One region of the Martelella sp. AMO21009 genome, then DNA from elsewhere that is predicted to be linked to it. Evidence: riboswitches for the same ligand, from Rfam matches in the RefSeq annotation. Region 1 holds a riboswitch; the other holds the start of a gene.
The links. A riboswitch is a leader RNA that binds a small molecule or an ion and turns the genes downstream of it on or off. The one in region 1 is predicted to bind S-adenosylmethionine.
Positions count from the first base shown of each region.

Region 2: linked by a shared signal. The riboswitch ahead of V6766_RS22045 (homoserine O-succinyltransferase) and the one ahead of V6766_RS01035 (O-succinylhomoserine sulfhydrylase) in region 1 are both predicted to bind S-adenosylmethionine.

Region 1 covers NZ_JBAKFR010000001.1:219,951-228,381, reverse strand. The annotation lists gene V6766_RS01065 (heme biosynthesis HemY N-terminal domain-containing protein) at 1-573, shown strand, start outside; gene V6766_RS01060 (tellurite resistance TerB family protein) at 688-1,176, shown strand; gene V6766_RS01055 (glutamine amidotransferase) at 1,166-1,888, shown strand; gene V6766_RS01050 (MFS transporter) at 1,879-3,138, opposite strand; gene V6766_RS01045 (YggT family protein) at 3,271-3,561, shown strand; gene V6766_RS01040 (2'-deoxycytidine 5'-triphosphate deaminase) at 3,593-4,681, opposite strand; SAM riboswitch at 4,752-4,829, shown strand; gene V6766_RS01035 (O-succinylhomoserine sulfhydrylase) at 4,863-6,047, shown strand; gene apaG (Co2+/Mg2+ efflux protein ApaG) at 6,103-6,498, shown strand; gene V6766_RS01025 (hypothetical protein) at 6,589-7,953, shown strand; gene V6766_RS01020 (APC family permease) at 8,035-8,431, opposite strand, start outside.
Region 2 covers NZ_JBAKFR010000034.1:27-8,457, reverse strand. The annotation lists gene V6766_RS22080 (porin) at 1-213, opposite strand, end outside; gene fabI (enoyl-ACP reductase FabI) at 912-1,721, opposite strand; gene fabB (beta-ketoacyl-ACP synthase I) at 1,729-2,955, opposite strand; gene fabA (3-hydroxyacyl-[acyl-carrier-protein] dehydratase FabA) at 2,993-3,508, opposite strand; gene irrA (iron response transcriptional regulator IrrA) at 3,810-4,226, shown strand; gene V6766_RS22055 (YdcF family protein) at 4,232-5,008, opposite strand; gene V6766_RS22050 (aldose epimerase family protein) at 5,036-6,073, opposite strand; gene V6766_RS22045 (homoserine O-succinyltransferase) at 6,131-7,075, opposite strand; SAM riboswitch at 7,128-7,205, opposite strand; gene V6766_RS22040 (LysE family translocator) at 7,245-7,877, opposite strand; gene V6766_RS22035 (heavy-metal-associated domain-containing protein) at 8,026-8,229, shown strand.

The sequences.
Region 1 (8,431 bases):
CTGGTATCCGAATATTGGCGGCCGTTCTCGCCCACGACCGGCCAGCTCGACGCCTTCTCATGGAAGGTGCCCTACGGCGAAATCGCCGGTCCGATCGAGGAGGGCAGCGCCTCGCGTCTCGACGAGGCCTTGAAGAGCCTTCCCCCTGTGGGCGGCAGCCGGGCGGAACCGGAAACGCCCGCGGACGACGCTCCTATTTTCCAGGAGGACGCCAAGCCCGAAGCTGAGGCCGAGACGGCCGAAGCGCCCGAGCCTGCGGCCCCCGCCGAGGACGAAAGCAAGAATGAGGCCCCGAAAACGGAAACGATCCGGCCCGTGATCATGGACCCCGCCCCCGGCGCATCCGCGATCAAAACTGATGAAGCGAAGGTCGCGCCGGAGGAAAAGCCGCTCGTGGTGGAGGCCCGCTCGGAAGACATTCCGCCGAAACCCGCCGAGGGCAGCGTGGAAGAGGACGATGACGCCAACGCCCCGTTGAAGCCCTTTGGCGGACGCACGCCGGACGATCCGGGTATTGACGATAGCGATGATGACGACACGCCGCCGGCCGCGAAAAAACGCCTGTTTTTCTGATCCGGTCCGCTCATGTGTCATAACCGTAATTTGATTGACCGATGTTAAGTGATCTATTGGCGTAGCGGCCCGCACGGGTCATGATGGCGCAGTGAACAAGGCGAATCTCCGAGAATGTTAGAAAAGATCAGCAGGTTTCTCCAGGACATCGGCAGCGACGCACCCAGGGGCGAGGCCCGGCCCGACGATGCCCGCGTGGCCGTGGTGGCGCTCTGTTATCAGGTGATGGAGGCCGACGGCGTCATCAGCGACAGCGAACGCAACAGGCTTCGGGAGTTGATCGAAAACCAGTACGACCTGCATGGCGCCGGTCTGGAAGAACTGATTTCCGCCGGCGAGGAGGCCGGCAACGAGGCGGTCGATTTCTACCGCTTCACCTCCGACGTCAAGCGCCATCTCGACGAGGGCCAGCGCGTGCGCCTGATTGGGCTGTTGTGGGACATCGCCTATGCCGATGGCAATCGCAGCGAGATGGAAGACAACGTCGTCTGGCGGATTGCCGAACTGATCGGGGTATCTAGCCGCGAGCGGGTGCTGGAGCGTCAGGCCGCGCTCAAGCGCGCCGCTATTGTCGACGATGGAGAACTGCCCGGTGACGATTGAACCGACACGACCGATCCTGGTCATCCTTCACCAGGAACGCTCGACCCCCGGCCGCGTTGGCCAGATGCTTGTCGAAAAGGGCTTCCGCCTCGACATCCGCCGGCCGGCGCTCGGCGACAAATTGCCGGAGACGCTCGCCGCCCATTCGGGCGCGGTGGTGTTCGGCGGCCCGATGAGCGCCAATGACAATGAGGACTATGTCCGTCGCGAGATCGACTGGCTGTCAATTCCGCTGAAGGAAAACCGTCCCTATCTCGGCATCTGTCTGGGCGCCCAGATGCTGGCCCGCCATCTCGGCGGCCGGGTCCAGAGCAATAGTGACGGCTCGGTCGAGATCGGCTGGTATCCGCTGCACGCGACCGAACACGGACGGCTGATGATGAAATGGCCGTCCATGGTCTATCAGTTCCACCGCGAAGGATTTGAGCTGCCGCATGGCGCCGAATTACTGGCCAGCGGCGACCTCTACCCGAACCAAGCCTTCCGCTATGGGGAGAAAGCCTATGCCGTGCAGTTTCACGCCGAACTGACCCGGGCGATGATGCAAAGATGGGTGGTGCACGGCGCCAGCCGGTTCTCGCTGCCCCAGGCGCAGGCGGGCCACCTTCACCTCGAAGGCCGGATGCTGCACGACCGGGCGCTGAAGGCCTGGCTCAGCGAATTCCTCGACATCGTGTTCGAGCGCACGACGGCGCAATCGCTTCAGGGCTGATCCGATTCGCCCAGCAGGTGCTCGGGCGTCTCCAGGCTGTCGACCTTCCTGAGCTTGGTGAAGGTCATCGCCCATGCCACAGCGACCGCCAGCGACCCAACCCCGCCGAAGACCACCGCCGGCACGGCGCCGATGACATGGGCCATGGTGCCGGCGCGGAACTCTCCGAGTTCGTTTGAGGCCCCGACGAACACCATGTTGACGGCGTTGACCCGGCCGCGCAGCTCGTCCGGCGTCCACAGCGCGATCAGCGTTTCGCGGACATAGACCGAGATCATGTCGGCCCCGCCCATGACGGCGAGTGCGGCGATCGAAATCCAGGCGCTCTCGGACAGGCCGAAGACCACGGTGGAAAGGCCGAAAATCGCCACGCCGGCGAACATGTAATAGCCCGCATGGTGGCGGATCGGCACGCTGGCAAGCAGCAGCGCGACCAGCACGCCGCCGACGCCCGGCGCGGCCCGCAGCAGGCCGAGCCCCCACGGGCCGAGATCCAGAACGTCGCGGGCGAAGACCGGCATCAGCGCCACAGCCCCCCCCAAAAGCACCACGAACAGATCGAGCGAGATTGCCCCGAGCACGACCTTTTCGGATGTGATGAAGCGAAAGCCCGCGAGAATGGTGTTGAGCGTGACCGCGCTTGTCGGGCGGCGCTGGCTCGGCTTCGGCACGGTCAGCATCAACACCGTAGCCGCGGCGAAGAGCGCAAGCGCGGTGGAATAGGCAAGCGTCGCGCCGCCGCCGTAAAGCAGGCCGCCCGCGACCGGGCCGACGATCGAGGCGATCTGCCAGGACGAGGAGTTCCAGGCGATCGCGTTGGCGAGATCCTTTTCGGGCACAAGGTTGGGTGCGAGCGACTGCAGTGCCGGGCCGGAAAAGGCACGTTCCGTGCCGAATACCGCCAGAAGCGCGAACACCGGCCAAGGCGAAAACAGGCCAAGCACGGTGATCGCCAGAAGGCAGGCGGCGCAGGCGGCGGCAACTGCAAAGCATATCGCGGCAATCATCCGGCGGTTGTAGCGGTCGGCGACTGTGCCGGTCACCAGCGTCAGAAGCAACGCCGGCAAAAACTGGAACAGGCCGATGAGACCGAGATAGAAGGCGTTGCCGGTCTCGTCGTACATCTGCCAGCCGACGGCGACGGAAACAATCTGAACCGCGAACGTGCCGAGAAACCGCGAGAAGAAATAGAGCGAATAGCCTTTGTGACGGAAGGCATCGAAGCGGGCGCCGGAGGGGGACAGGGTCATCTTGGATAAGCTTTCGGGAGACATGATGCGCTGAGGGCGCAACCGGCAATAAATACCGGACAAAACCCACCGCCCCTTGCTCGTTTAGAATTGAATGTCTAAATGTTTGCAAGGAAAAAACGGGAGTCATTCATGATCGCGCTGTTCGAGACGATTTACTACGCACTTGAAATCTATAAGTGGGTGATCATCGCCAGCGCTATCTTCTCCTGGCTCTACGCTTTCAACATCATCAATGCGCACAGCCCATTCATCAACTCGATCGGTCGCGGGCTCTATGCGGTCACCGAACCGGTCTACCGGCCGATCCGCAACTTCCTGCCCAATCTCGGCGGGATCGACATCTCCCCGGTGATCGTGCTCCTGATCGTGTTCTTCCTGCAGCGCCTGATCCTGACCGGCGTCATGCCGCGGCTCTACTGAGCACGCCCGTCGCAACGCAGAATTGATTCGCTCATCCGGCCTTAAAGTGCTTGGAAAGCTTCAGGCCCTGCGCCTGATAGTTTGAGCCGAGGCCCGCGCCATAAAGCGTCTCGGGCATTTCCAGCATGTTCTCATAGATCAGCCGGCCGACGATCTGGCGGTGTTCGAGGATGAACGGCACCTCGTGGCTACGCACCTCCAACACCGCCCGCGCGCCCTTGCCGCCGGCGCCAGCATGGCCGAAGCCTGGATCGAAGAAGCCGGCATAGTGCACCCGGAACTCGCCCACCAGCGGATCGAACGGCGTCATCTCGGCGGCGCAGAGTGGCGGCACGTGGACGGCTTCGCGCGAGACCAGAATGTAGAATTCGTCCGGATCGAGGATCAGTTCGCCCTTGCCGCGCCCATGGATCGGCTCCCAGAAATCCAGCACGTCGTAGCCGGCCTTGCGGTCGACATCGATCACGCCGGTATGGTGCTTGCCGCGATAGCCAACCAGCCCCTCGCCCGCCAGATCGATCGACAGCGCGATCCCGCCGCCGGAGACATTCGGCATCTCGCTCGCCACCAGCGTTTCGCGCTCGTGCAGCGCCAGAAGGGCGGACTCGGTGAGCACGGATTGCCCCGTGCGGAAGCGGATCTGCGACAGCCGCGACCCCTGCCTGACGATGATCGGGAAGGTGCGCGGCGAGATTTCGAGATAGAGCGGACCTTCGTAGCCAGCCGGGATGATGTCGAATTCCTGGGCATAGTCGGAAATCACCCGGGTGAAGATGTCGAGGCGGCCAGTGGAGCTTTTCGGATTGGTCGAGGCCGACAGCCCGTCCTTAAGCTTCAGCGCCTCCATCAATTCCACGATATAGACACAGCCGGTCTCCAGCACCGCGCCTTCGGTGAGGTCGATCTCGTGCAGGGAAAGGCGGGAAAGCTTGTCCTCGACCTTGTGTCCGGGGCCCGGCAGAAAGCTTGCGCGCACGCGATAGGCCTTCGCACCAAGCCTCAGATCGAGGCTTGCCGGCTGGATCTGGTCGTGGTCGCGCGGCGCGCTGGCGATCAGATTTCCGTTCTCAAACAGGCTGGCGATCGCGCGATCGGCCAGAATTCCGGGCTTTTGTGACATGTTTTGCTCCTGTTGCGCGACAAAACCAAGCTTTCAGAATTGACGCAAGCGCTTATAGGGATTATGCCGCCTTTATACCCGTGGTGATTTGGCCGGTCGGCTTGCAGCCACGTTAAACAACTAGCTAAAAGGCCGGGTGAACCGGTCCCGCGCGACCGGTTTTTTTGTTTGGAGAGATATGATGAAAAAGTCCTGGCGTCCTCAGACCAAGCTCGTTCACGGCGGCAGCCTCCGTTCGCAATATGGCGAAATGTCGGAGGGCATCTTCCTGACGCAGGGCTTCCTCTATGAAAATTCCGCCGCCGCCGAGGCGCGCTTCAAGGGCGAGGAAGAGGGTTTCATCTACGCCCGCTACGGCAGCCCCACCAATGCGATGTTCGAGCAACGCATGTGCGCGCTGGAAGGCGCGGAGGATGCCCGCGCCACCGCCTCCGGCATGGCCGCCGTTTCAGCCGCGATCCTGTGCCAGTTGAAGGCCGGCGATCACATCGTCGCGGCCCGCGCACTGTTCGGCTCCTGCCGCTGGGTGGTGGAGACGCTTGCTCCGAAGTACGGCATCGAGTGCACGCTGGTCGATGGCCGCGACCTTGCCAACTGGGAAGCTGCGATCCGGCCGAATACCAAGCTGTTCTTCCTCGAAAGCCCGACCAACCCGACGCTGGAAGTTGTCGATATCGCCGGCGTTGCGGCGCTTGCCAAACAGGCCGGCGCCCGCACCGTGGTCGACAATGTGTTTGCCACCGCGCTCTACCAGAAGCCGCTTGAACTCGGCGCCGACATCGTCGTCTATTCCGCGACCAAGCATATCGACGGCCAGGGCCGGGTGCTCGGCGGTCTCGTGCTGTCGTCGAAGGAATGGATCGAGGAAGAGCTGCAGGACTATTTCCGCCATACCGGCCCTGCCCTCTCCCCGTTCAATGCATGGCTACTTCTGAAGGGTCTCGAAACCTTCCCGCTGCGCGTGCGCCAGCAGACCGAGACTGCCGGAAAGATCGCCGATTTCCTGGCCGACCAGAAGCAGATCGCGCGCGTGATCTATCCCGGCCGCGATGACCACCCCCAGGCCGAGATCGTGAAGAAGCAGATGGCCGCCGGCTCCACCCTCGTCGCCTTCGAGCTGAAGGGCGGCAAGGACGCCGCCTTCGCGCTGCAGGACCAACTGGAGATCGTCTCGATTTCCAACAATCTCGGCGACGCCAAGAGCCTGATCACCCATCCGGCGACCACGACGCACAAGAACCTCGCGGAGGAAGCTCGCCTCGAACTCGGCATTACCGGCGGCACGATCCGGTTCTCGGCCGGCATTGAGGACACCGACGATCTGATCGAGGATTTCGCCCAGGCCCTTGCAAAACTGCCTGTCTGAGCCACATTGGCCTCACGGGCGGCTAAGCCGCCCCGGGGCTATCCAGGGAGAACCAGTGCACTACAGGGCGATCACCCACGAGATCGAGGTCAGCGTCAGGCCAAGCTTTCTGGAAAACCATTCCATGCCGGAGGACGAGCATTTCGTCTGGGCCTATGAGATCGAGATCGCCAATCATCGCAGAGACCGGATCGAGATCGTCTCGCGTCACTGGACGATCACCAATGCCAGCGGCATTGTCGAAACCGTGTCGGGCGACGGCATTGCCGGCAAGCATCCGATGATCGCCCCGGAAGAGCGCTACAGCTACCGATCCGCCGCGCCGCTCGACACACCCTCCGGCATCATGGTCGGCCACTACATCGTCAAAACCGCCGACAACCGCCTCCTCAAGATCGACATCCCGGCCTTCTCGCTCGATTCGCCCTACGACGCAGGAAGCCGGCATTGAGAGCCGCCCACGTCCATTCATGAAACCGGCACCATAGACACCAATATATTCCCTCGCTATTCTGTTTGAGAAACGGAGGGGGAACCGTATATGACAGAACTACCAGAATATCTTTCGAGTGGGGATCAGGCCAGACTATTTCCGATCTTGGCCGAAACCAGTAAAGAGAAACGTGTAGCTTCTATATTTCTCTCGGTCATGACCCAAATCCCCGCCGTCGCGGAAAACGTGCTGGGCACAGTGGGCGTCCGAGTGGGAAAGCGAACTCGAGTCAGAGCTTTCACCGAAGTCGTATTCAGAGAGAAGAGCATCAGCGGTTGCCGGCCTGACGGCCTAATCGTGGTCGAGACGGGACGGAACACCTGGTCCGCTTTGATTGAAGCCAAAGTAGGCAAGAACGACCTCGATTCTGATCAGGTTCAGCGCTACGTGGAGGTTGCGCGGTCGCAGGGAATTGATGCCGTCATTACAATTTCAAATCAGTTCGTCGCTCGCGCCGACCAACCTCCGGTCCCGGTGCCAAAAAACTTGCTTCGAAAGGTTGGTCTCTACCACTGGTCATGGACTTGGCTGGCCACAATTTGCGAAATTTTGGCTTACGCTGAAGAAGTAACCGATAGCGAACAATCCTACCTGCTCAATCAACTCAATGACTTTTTCGCCCACCCGGCGACAGGCATCGAAAGATTCACACAAATGGCGCCGGAATGGAAAGATGTTGTCCAAGCGATTTCCAATGACGTCAAGCTGAAGAAGACTGCGCAGGACGTGGAAAACGTTGCTTCGAGTTGGCTCGCGGAGGAGCGTGATTTGTGTCTCCACCTCTCAAGCCATGTGGGTAGGCAAGTTGAGGCCATTATCGAGCGACGCCTGCAGGGCGATCCCGAAGGACGGAGAAAGCAGCAAATTGATGCGTTGGTAGAGCATCATTGTTTGAAATCAACGATCCGCGTACCGGATTGCGCCTCGGATATCGCGCTGGTGGCGGATCTTGCGCGAAAAACGATATGCTGCTCAATGACGGTTAAAGCGCCAGGTGATCGCAAATCGACCAAGGCTCGGATGAATTGGTTACTCCGCATGCTGCCGGACAACGATGAAAGGCTGCTCGTCAGGGCACACTGGCCCGGACGTGGTGCACCGACCACGAAATTATTGTCGGAGTTACGCGAAACACCGGAATCGATCCAGACCGAGAACGCCGACCTCGTGCCGCACAGCTTCGAGGTACTCCTGGTAGATTCTCTCGGGAAGCGCTTCTCTGGAAGGAAGACCTTTATTGAAGACTTGGAGAAGTTCGTACCAGCATTTTACGACATCGCTGGCGTCAACCTCAAAGCGTGGCAGGCTGCACCACCCAAACCGATAAAACCTCGGAATGCACCGGACCCTGGCGAAATCGAGTTGCAGGACCTAGGCGCGGCTGGAGCTTTGCCTCAAGACGGAACAGCATAAAAGATTCGGCCGCTCCCACTGGCAAGGAAGGCAGTGACCTCAATCACCGGCCTTCCTTGTTGGGTAGCAAGTGAAACAAGACTACTCCCGCGTCATCGCGTCCTCGATGTCGTCGCCGTCATATTCCTGGCGTTCGATCTCGTGCTGTTCGTGGCGGAAGCGGTCGAAGACGTCCTGGGAGACGCGGCCGCGGACGGCCATCAGGAAGATCACCACGGCGAACAGGCCGACCAGAACCGAATCGAGCGGGTGCGGGATGACGCCGAGGCCGCCGCCATAGCCGCCGAGATAGGAGATGACGGCGATGCCGGCCATGTAGACGCCGAACCAGACCGCGCTCTTCGGCTCCAGATCCTCCCGGCCGATCACCGCAAAGCGGAGCAGAAACAGCAGCGCGCCGACGGCAAGCAGCGCCAGCAGCAGCCAGATCGTGCTCCAGCCGGACCAGAAGATCATCAGGCTCGCGATCACGAAGGCG
Region 2 (8,431 bases), on a different contig from region 1:
GGTCTGGGCGTCGATCTGGAAACGGATGTAACCGCCGATGTTGAGGCAGGTTTCAGTGCCCGGAATGTAGAAGTAGCCGGCGCCGAAAGCGTCGCAGACTTCAACATAGTTGGCCTGTACGGGTTCGATCACGACGACCGGATCAGCTGCCTGGGCAGCGGAGGCAGCGGCGAAAGCTGCTGCAGAGCCCAGGAAAAGGCTTTTGATGGTCATAGTTAAATCCTCAATTTAATCGAGCATGGAAAGGAGGCGCTAGCCCCGATTTAGTGAAGTCCGGTGAATTGCCCCCCGGCTTCTGACAACCATTAACAACGTCTTGTGCGTCTGTCTCAATAAACCTTAGGTGGAACCATAAATCATTTGATTGAATAAAAGAGGGTGGTGCAAATTCGCAACAAAAACAGAAGTCACACATTCATGGCGAATCATGTCGGCCGTGTCTGAAGCGTCACCCTGGTTTTCGCGATCTGGCGAATAATCTCTTTTAAATCAGATGGTTGAAAGAGAGTTTCTTCGCGAGCACACAGTGCTTCGCGAAGATGTATCGGCTGTTCGCCCGGTTCTTGATCCCGCTGAACGGAGGAGAAAATGAACAAAGTGTTAAGGTACCTCCGCTCGCCCGTTTGGACGCTGAAAACGGGCCATCTGAATGACAGGATGTTCGCTGACCCAACGTCGGTTGGTATGGATTCATGTGGAATAAACCATTTTGAAACAATAGGATAGAGGAATGTTGGGGCGTTCGTTCCGCGGGTGATCGCGATCACGCAGCTTGGTTCCCAACCCGTCCATGGAGGAAATACGGCATTGATACCACGGCCAATTCCGTCAGACGAAAAAAAGACGCGCTCATCGAAATGAACGCGTCTTATGCAACCTGTGATTTAACGAAGCATTAACGGATGCCGGAATCAGGTCTCCGGATCGCCGCGCCGCATCATTTCGGGGATGGGCATGGAGAGGATATTGTAGCCATTGTCGACGAAATGGATCTCGCCGGTCACGCCGGAGGCGAGATCGGACAGGAGATAAAGCGCCGAGCCGCCCACATCCTCGATCGTGGTCGAGCGGCGCAGTGGCGCGTTGCGCTGCTGCCATGCATAGACCAGACGCGCGTCGCCGACGCCGGAGCCGGCCAGTGTGCGCACCGGGCCGGCCGAAATCGCGTTGACGCGGATGCCCTGCGGCCCGAAGTCGCCGGCAAGATAGCGCATCGAAGCTTCGAGGCCGGCCTTGGCGACGCCCATGACATTATAGTTCGGCACCACGGCGGTGGAGCCGCCATAGGTCAGCGTCAGCAGCGATCCGCCATCCGGCATCAGCGCGGCGGCGCGCTTGGCCACTTCGGTGAAGGAGAAGCAGGAGATCACCATGGTGCGGACGAAATTTTCCCGCGAGGTGTTGGCGTACTGGCCCTTGAGCTCACTCTTGTCGGAAAAGCCGATCGCGTGAACGAGGAAATCGAGCTTGCCCCAGCGTTCCTCGATTGCGGCAAACACCGAATCGACGCTGGCGATGTCTTCGACGTCGCAGGGGACCACGAAGTCGGAGCCGACCTCTGCCGCCAGCGGATGAACCCGCCGGCCGAGCGCCTCGCCCTGATAGGTGAAGGCAAGCTCCGCGCCCTCGGCGTGAACCGCCTTGGCGATGCCCCAGGCAATCGAATGATTGTTGGCAACGCCCATAATCAGGCCGCGTTTGCCTTTCATAAGTCCGGTCATTTGCGCATTATCCATTGTAGCGCTGGAAGACCAGCGTAGCGTTCGTGCCGCCAAAGCCGAACGAGTTTGAAAGAACGGTGTCGATCTTGGCATTGTCGATGCGCTCGCGCACGATCGGAACGCCTTCGAACTCGGGATCGAGTTCTTCGATATGGGCGCTCTCGCCAATGAAGCCTTCCTGCATCATCAGCAGGCTGTAGATCGCCTCCTGCGCGCCGGCCGCGCCGAGCGAATGACCCGTCAGTGATTTCGTCGACTGGATGTGCGGAAGCTTGTCGCCGAAGACTTGCCTGATCGCGCCGATTTCGCGGGTATCGCCGACCGGGGTCGAGGTGCCGTGGGTGTTGATGTAGTCGACCTCGCCGTTAACGGTTTCGATCGCCATCTTCATGCAGCGCACCGCGCCCTCGCCGGAAGGGGCGACCATGTCGTAGCCGTCGGAGGTCGCGCCGTAGCCGACCACTTCGCCGTAGATCTTGGCGCCGCGCGCCTTGGCGTGTTCCAGTTCCTCCAGAACCACGACGCCCGCGCCGCCGGCGATGACGAAACCGTCGCGCTTGGCGTCATAGGCGCGCGATGCCCGGGTCGGGTCGCTTTCGTTGAAGTCGCTCGACATCGCGCCCATGGCGTCGAACAGGTTGGACATCGTCCAGTCGAGGTCCTCGTGGCCGCCGGCGAACATCATGTCCTGCTTGCCCCACTGGATCATCTCGACGGCATTGCCGATGCAGTGCGCCGAGGTCGAGCAGGCCGAGGAGATCGAGTAGTTGACGCCGTGGATCTTGAACCATGTGGCGAGCGTCGCCGAGGCCGTCGACGACATTGCCTTCGGCACGGCAAAGGGGCCGATCCGCTTGGGCGAGCCGTTCTTGCGGGTGATGTCGGCCGCATCGATCAGGGTGCGGGTCGAGGGACCGCCCGAGCCCATGATGATGCCGACGCGCGGCTTCTCGCTGTAATCGCTCTCTTCCAGGCCGGCATCGGCGATCGCCTGCTTCATGGCGATGTGGTTCCACGCGCCGCCCTGCGAGAGAAACCGCATGGCGCGGCGGTCGACCTTGTCGCTGGTATCGATATCGGGGCTGCCCCAGACCTGGCACCGGAAGCCGTGTTCGGCAAAGTCCGGCGAAAAGGTGATGCCCGATTTGGCCTCACGCAGCGAGGCGGTGACTTCGGCCGCATCGTTTCCGATCGAGGATACGATTCCCAACCCTGTGACGACAACACGTCTCATATCTGTTGACCTCTTTATTTATCTTGCAAGCGAAGCGTCACTCGGCCTTGTCCTTGGACAGGCCGACGCGCAGATCGCTCGCCTGGTAGATCGTTTCGCCATCGGCCTTCAGCCAGCCATCGGCCGTGCCCAGAACCAGGCGGCCGCGCATGACGCGCTTGAAGTCGATACCGTATTCGAGAAGTTTCACGGACGGACGCACCATGCCCTTGAACTTCACCTCGCCGGTGGAAAGCGCCATGCCGCGGCCTTCCTCGCCCAGCCAGCCGAGGAAGAAGCCGGTCAGCTGCCACATGCCGTCAAGGCCCAGGCAGCCCGGCATGATCGGGTTGCCCTTGAAGTGACAGGCAAAGTACCAATCGTCGGGGGCCACATCATATTCGGCGCGAATGAAGCCCTTGTCGTGGGCGCCGCCGGTTTCCGAAATCTCGGTGATCCTGTGGACCATCAACATCGGCGGAAGCGGCAATTGCGCATTGCCCGGGCCGAAAAGCTCGCCCTCGGCGCACTTGATGATGTCCTCGTAGTCGAACTGCGATTGTCTCGTGCTCATTAAAACTCTGCTTCCCTTCGTTCAGCGAGGGGGTTTCGTGTCTGCCTCAAGATAAGGGCGTAACCGCGTTCCAGCAATGCGCGGCGGCGCACCTTCACCAAAATCTGCAAACCCTTCATCGTTTCGCTCCACCCGTGGCCATACAGGAAGCCGCCGCCTGCGACCAGAGTGAAACGCCATTCGGGCCCGTATTTGCAGTTTAATTTCAAGTGCTGCAAGCCCTGGCCCTATTGAAAGCGATTCTCAATCCCGTTATATCGAGCTATATTTGTGTTGTGACAGTTCAGACACCGTAGGAATTATGGCAGCGAGACATCGTATCTCCGAAGAAAGGCTCCGCGAAAGCGGTTTGCGTCCCACGCGTCAGCGTGTCGCGCTGGCCGAACTGCTGTTTGCCAAGGGCGATCGCCATCTGACCGTCGAGGAACTGCATGACGAGGCGATCGAGGCCGGCGTGCCGGTTTCGCTGGCGACCGTCTACAACACGCTGCATCAGTTCACCAACGCCGGCATGATCCGGGTGCTCGCGGTCGAGGGCGCGAAGACCTATTTCGACACCAATACGTCGGATCATCACCATTTCTTTATCGAAGGCGAAAACCAGGTGGTGGACATGCCCGCAAGCAGCATTTCGCTCACCGGCATGCCGACCCCGCCCGAGGGCATGGAAATCGCCCATATCGATGTCGTGGTCCGTCTGCGGCCCAAACGCCGCTGATACGGTTACGGCCCACCCGCCGAGCGCCGCAGCAGTAACAATCCAGCCCATTCCCTGAGTGCCGTCGAGAGCATCATCGCGTTGATCATCGGCTTGTCGAAGCTGAAACCGAGCCGGATATTGCCGTCGGTGCGATAATCCGCCGGCCATGGCGTGATTTTCATGCGTTGGCGGCCAAACAGCGCCATCGAACGCGGCATGTGATAGGCCGATGTGATGATGATGCAGCTTGCGTCCTTCAGACCCTGGCTTTCCAGCAATGCCGCCGTCAGGCTGGCGTTTTCGGCGGTGTTGCGCGCGCTCGGCTCGTAGATCATGCGCTCCGCGGCAATGCCGTGATCGGCGAAGAACCGGGCGGCGGGCGCGGCCTCGCCGTTAATGTTGCCGGAAAGAGAGTTGTCGCCGCCGGTCACCAGGATTTTCATCTGCGGATAGATCCGCGCCAGCCGGAGCGCCTCGATATAGCGGTCGGCCGCGCTGGAGAAGACATAGGTGCCGCGCCGCGCCGAAATGCCGGTGCTGATGCCGCCGCCGAGCACGATCGCAAGCGTCGGCGCCGCCTCAAGTTCCGGCCGAGGAAAACGGTTCTCGAGACCCGCCATTAGCATTGCGCCGGTCGTCGTGAAACAGGCGATGCCGAGCGTGATGGCTGCAAGTGCTGCGAAGACCGCCGCCGCCGCGCTCCAGGAAAAGGCGAGGCAGACGAGCGAGGCCAGCGTCGTCAGAAAGGCGAAGGCGAGCGGCTGGAAGATCATCCAGAACAGTTTTGAAACGACAAACATCCGGCCGCGATTCCAGAGCCGCCGGCCTTACGCCGGGCCCTTTTTCGTTTCGCTCTTGCGGAAGACATAATCGGTTTCCTGCCGCAGCGTTTCGCCCGGGCGCAGGATGGCGTTTGGAAAGCCCGGATGGTTGACGGCGTCGGGCCAGACCTGGGTTTCCAGACAGAAGCCGGCGAACGGGCCGTAGGGAAAGCCGCTCAGCCCCTCGGGCGTCTCGTCCAGCTTGAAGGCGGTATAGAACTGCACGCCGGGCTCTGTGGTCAGCACATCCATGGTGACGCCGGAAGAGGGCGCGCGCACGCTGATCACCGGCCGCTTTTCCATGCGCTCCGATGACAGGCAGAAATTGTGGTCGAACAGCGCCTGCCGGCCGCTCGGATATTCCCGTTTCATCGGCTGGGGCTTGCGGAAATCGAACGGCGTGCCCGCCACCGGCGCCAGTTCGCCGGTCGGGATCTGGCGCTCGTCGGTCGGCAGGTAATGCTCGGCGGCGATCATGATCTGGTGTTCCAGCGTATCCGTGCCGTTGCCGAGGTTGAAATAGCTGTGATTGCAGATATTGGCGATCGTCGGCTTGTCGGTGGTGGTCTCGTAGACCACCGAGAACACGCCGCGCGGCTTGAGCTGAAAATGGGCGCGGATCGTGCAATTGCCGGGAAAGCCGCCCCGGCCGTCGCGGTCGACGATCTTCAGCGTCACCCGATCCTCGCCGATCTCCTCGAATTCCCAGAGGCTCACCCCGGTGCCGTCGCTGCCGCCATGGAGGTTCGTGATGCCGTTCTCGTTGCGGTCGGCCTGATATTCCGTGCCGTCGATGGTGAAGCGGCCATCGGCGATGCGATTGGAGGAGCGGCCGGGCGTTGCGCCGAAATAGGGCGAATAGTCGAGGTAATGCTCGAACGTCTCGAAGCCCAGCACCAGCGCATGCGGATGACCGTCCAGGCGCAAATCCTGCACCACCGCGCCCCAGTTCAGTATGTTGGCGGTCAGCCCGCCGCCGGAGATCGTGACCCGTTCAACCGCCTGTCCGTCTCGGGTTTTTCCGAAGTCCTGGGGCGTGTTCATTGCTTTTCTCCGCGAAATGTCATTGCGGCGCGATACTGCGCCGGAAAGGGGAGAGCTTCAAGCGCTCTCCCGATCGATCTGTCGACCAATCCCTATTTCTTCCAGATGATAGGGCGTGGTCTGGTAGACCTCGTTGATCCAGTTGCCGAACAGCAGGTGGGCGTGGGAACGCCAGCGGTTCTGCGGCGTGCGCTGCGGATCATCGCTGGGGAAGTAGTTCTTCGGCAGGTCGACTGGAACATTGGCCTCGACGTCGCGCCGGTACTCGTCGCCGAGCGAGTTCGAATCATATTCGATATGATTGAACATGTAGAGCCGATTGGCGAAGTCCTCATGGGCGAGGCATGGCCCGACCTCGTCGGAATCGATGAGGATTTCCATGCCGGAAGCACTCGCCAGTTCCGCGCGCCGCACCTCGGTCCAGCGCGACACCGGAACCTGGAAATCATCGGAAAACCCGTTGAGATAGATCGAGGACGGCTTCAGGTTCTGGTGGCGATAGATGCCGAAGGCCTTCTTGTCGAGAAGATGCTTGGCGACGCCGTGGAAGTGATAGGCCGCCGCCATCGCGCCCCAGCAGATGTTCATCGTCGAGTGGCAATGGGTGGTGGTCCAGTCGAGGATTTCCTTCAACTCGTCCCAGTAGGTGACCTCCTCGAAGGCGAGCGTCTCGACCGGCGCGCCGGTGATGATGAAGCCATCGAACTTGCGGTCGCTCACCTCGTCCCAGGTATTGTAGAACGACAGAAGATGCTCGATCGGCGTGTTCTTGGCCTTGTGGCCGCCGACGCGGATCAGCGACAGTTCGATCTGCAGCGGCGAAGCGCCGAGCAGGCGGGCGAACTGCAGCTCGGTCTTGATCTTGTTCGGCATGAGATTGAGCAGCCCGAAGTGCAGCGGGCGGATATCCTGCCGCTCCGCAACCGTTTCCGTCTTGACCCGCACGCCTTCCGCAATCAGCGTTTCATAGGCGGGCAGTGTGTCTGGAATCTTGATAGGCATGTTCACATCCATACAAACAGAAAACCGGCCGCGTACAAATCGCAGGCCGGGGGCTTCCGCTCGCTCGGCCCTTTAGCGACTTGTTTAACGTGGCTGCAAGCCGGCCGGCCAAATCACCACGAGGAAGAAGTCAATAGCGCCGCGCGGGGCGGGCGTCAACATTCCGGGTTTACGAGGCGGCGCGACGCCAGGCCGCCGTGGCAATGCCCATGGCCATCAGCGCGCCGCCGCCGAGGCGCGGCAGGAAGGCGGTCACGGCCGGCGAGGCGATCTTCTCGCGGAGCTTGTCGGCAAGCAGGGCATAGGCGAGCGTGTTGAGCATGGCGAGGCCGACAAAGGTTGCGATCAGGATCGCGAACTGAGGGACAAGCGGCGCCTGCGGCCGCACGAATTGCGGCACGAACGCGATGAAGAACACGATCGATTTCGGGTTGAGCGCCGTCACCGTCAGCGCATGCAGGAAGACATGTCGGGGCGAAAGCGAGGCTTGCGTCGCCGAAGGCACGGCATCGCCGACGCCCTTGCTGCGAAACAGCTTGAAGCCGAGATAGACGAGATAGGCCGCGCCGATCCATTTCAGCACCATGAAGAGTTGCGCCGAGGCCAGCACCAGCGCGCCGAGGCCTGCGAGCGAGGCGGTCATGGCGATGAAATCGCCGAGCGCGACGCCGGCCACCGTCGCAAGCGCCACCCGCCGGCCTTGGCTCAGGGCGTAGCTCAGCACTAGCAGGACCGTCGGTCCGGGGATCAGCAGCAGCGCGATCGAGGCGGCGGTGAAAGCGAGCCAGATATGAAGGTCCATGGTCTTCTGCCTCCTGTTTCTGCAAGCAAAGACAGAGGTCGAGATCGTTTTCAAGCGTGGTGACAAGAAAAATCGCCGCACCGCCCTTGACCTTCCAGCAACTGGAAGCCCCATCTCTGTCGCAACAGGTTCCAGAAGGAGAATGGCAATGACCGAGACCTTGAAGATTGAAGGCATGGGCTGCGGCGGCTGCGTCGCCACCGTGACCAAGGCGCTTTCCGCCGTACCGGGCATTTCCGACGTGGCGGTCAGCCTCGATAGCCACGAAGCCAGGTTTGAAATGGCTGCGCCCGCAACGCGCGAGCAGGCGGTGAAGGCTGTTGAGGACTCGGGTTACGACGTGAAGGGCTGAGGCGGACCGGCCTGTCCGGTTTCGACTGAGATTGCTTCGATCCGAAAGCGCCGCAGCTAACAATCTCCCCCCTTGAGGGGGAGATGTCGCGAACGCGACAGAGAGGGGTGAACCCTCTCGACAAACTCAGAGTTCGTAGGCTGGCGCTGCACCCCTCTCTGCCCCTGTCGGGGCATCTCCCCCTCAAGGGCAGGGCTATCGC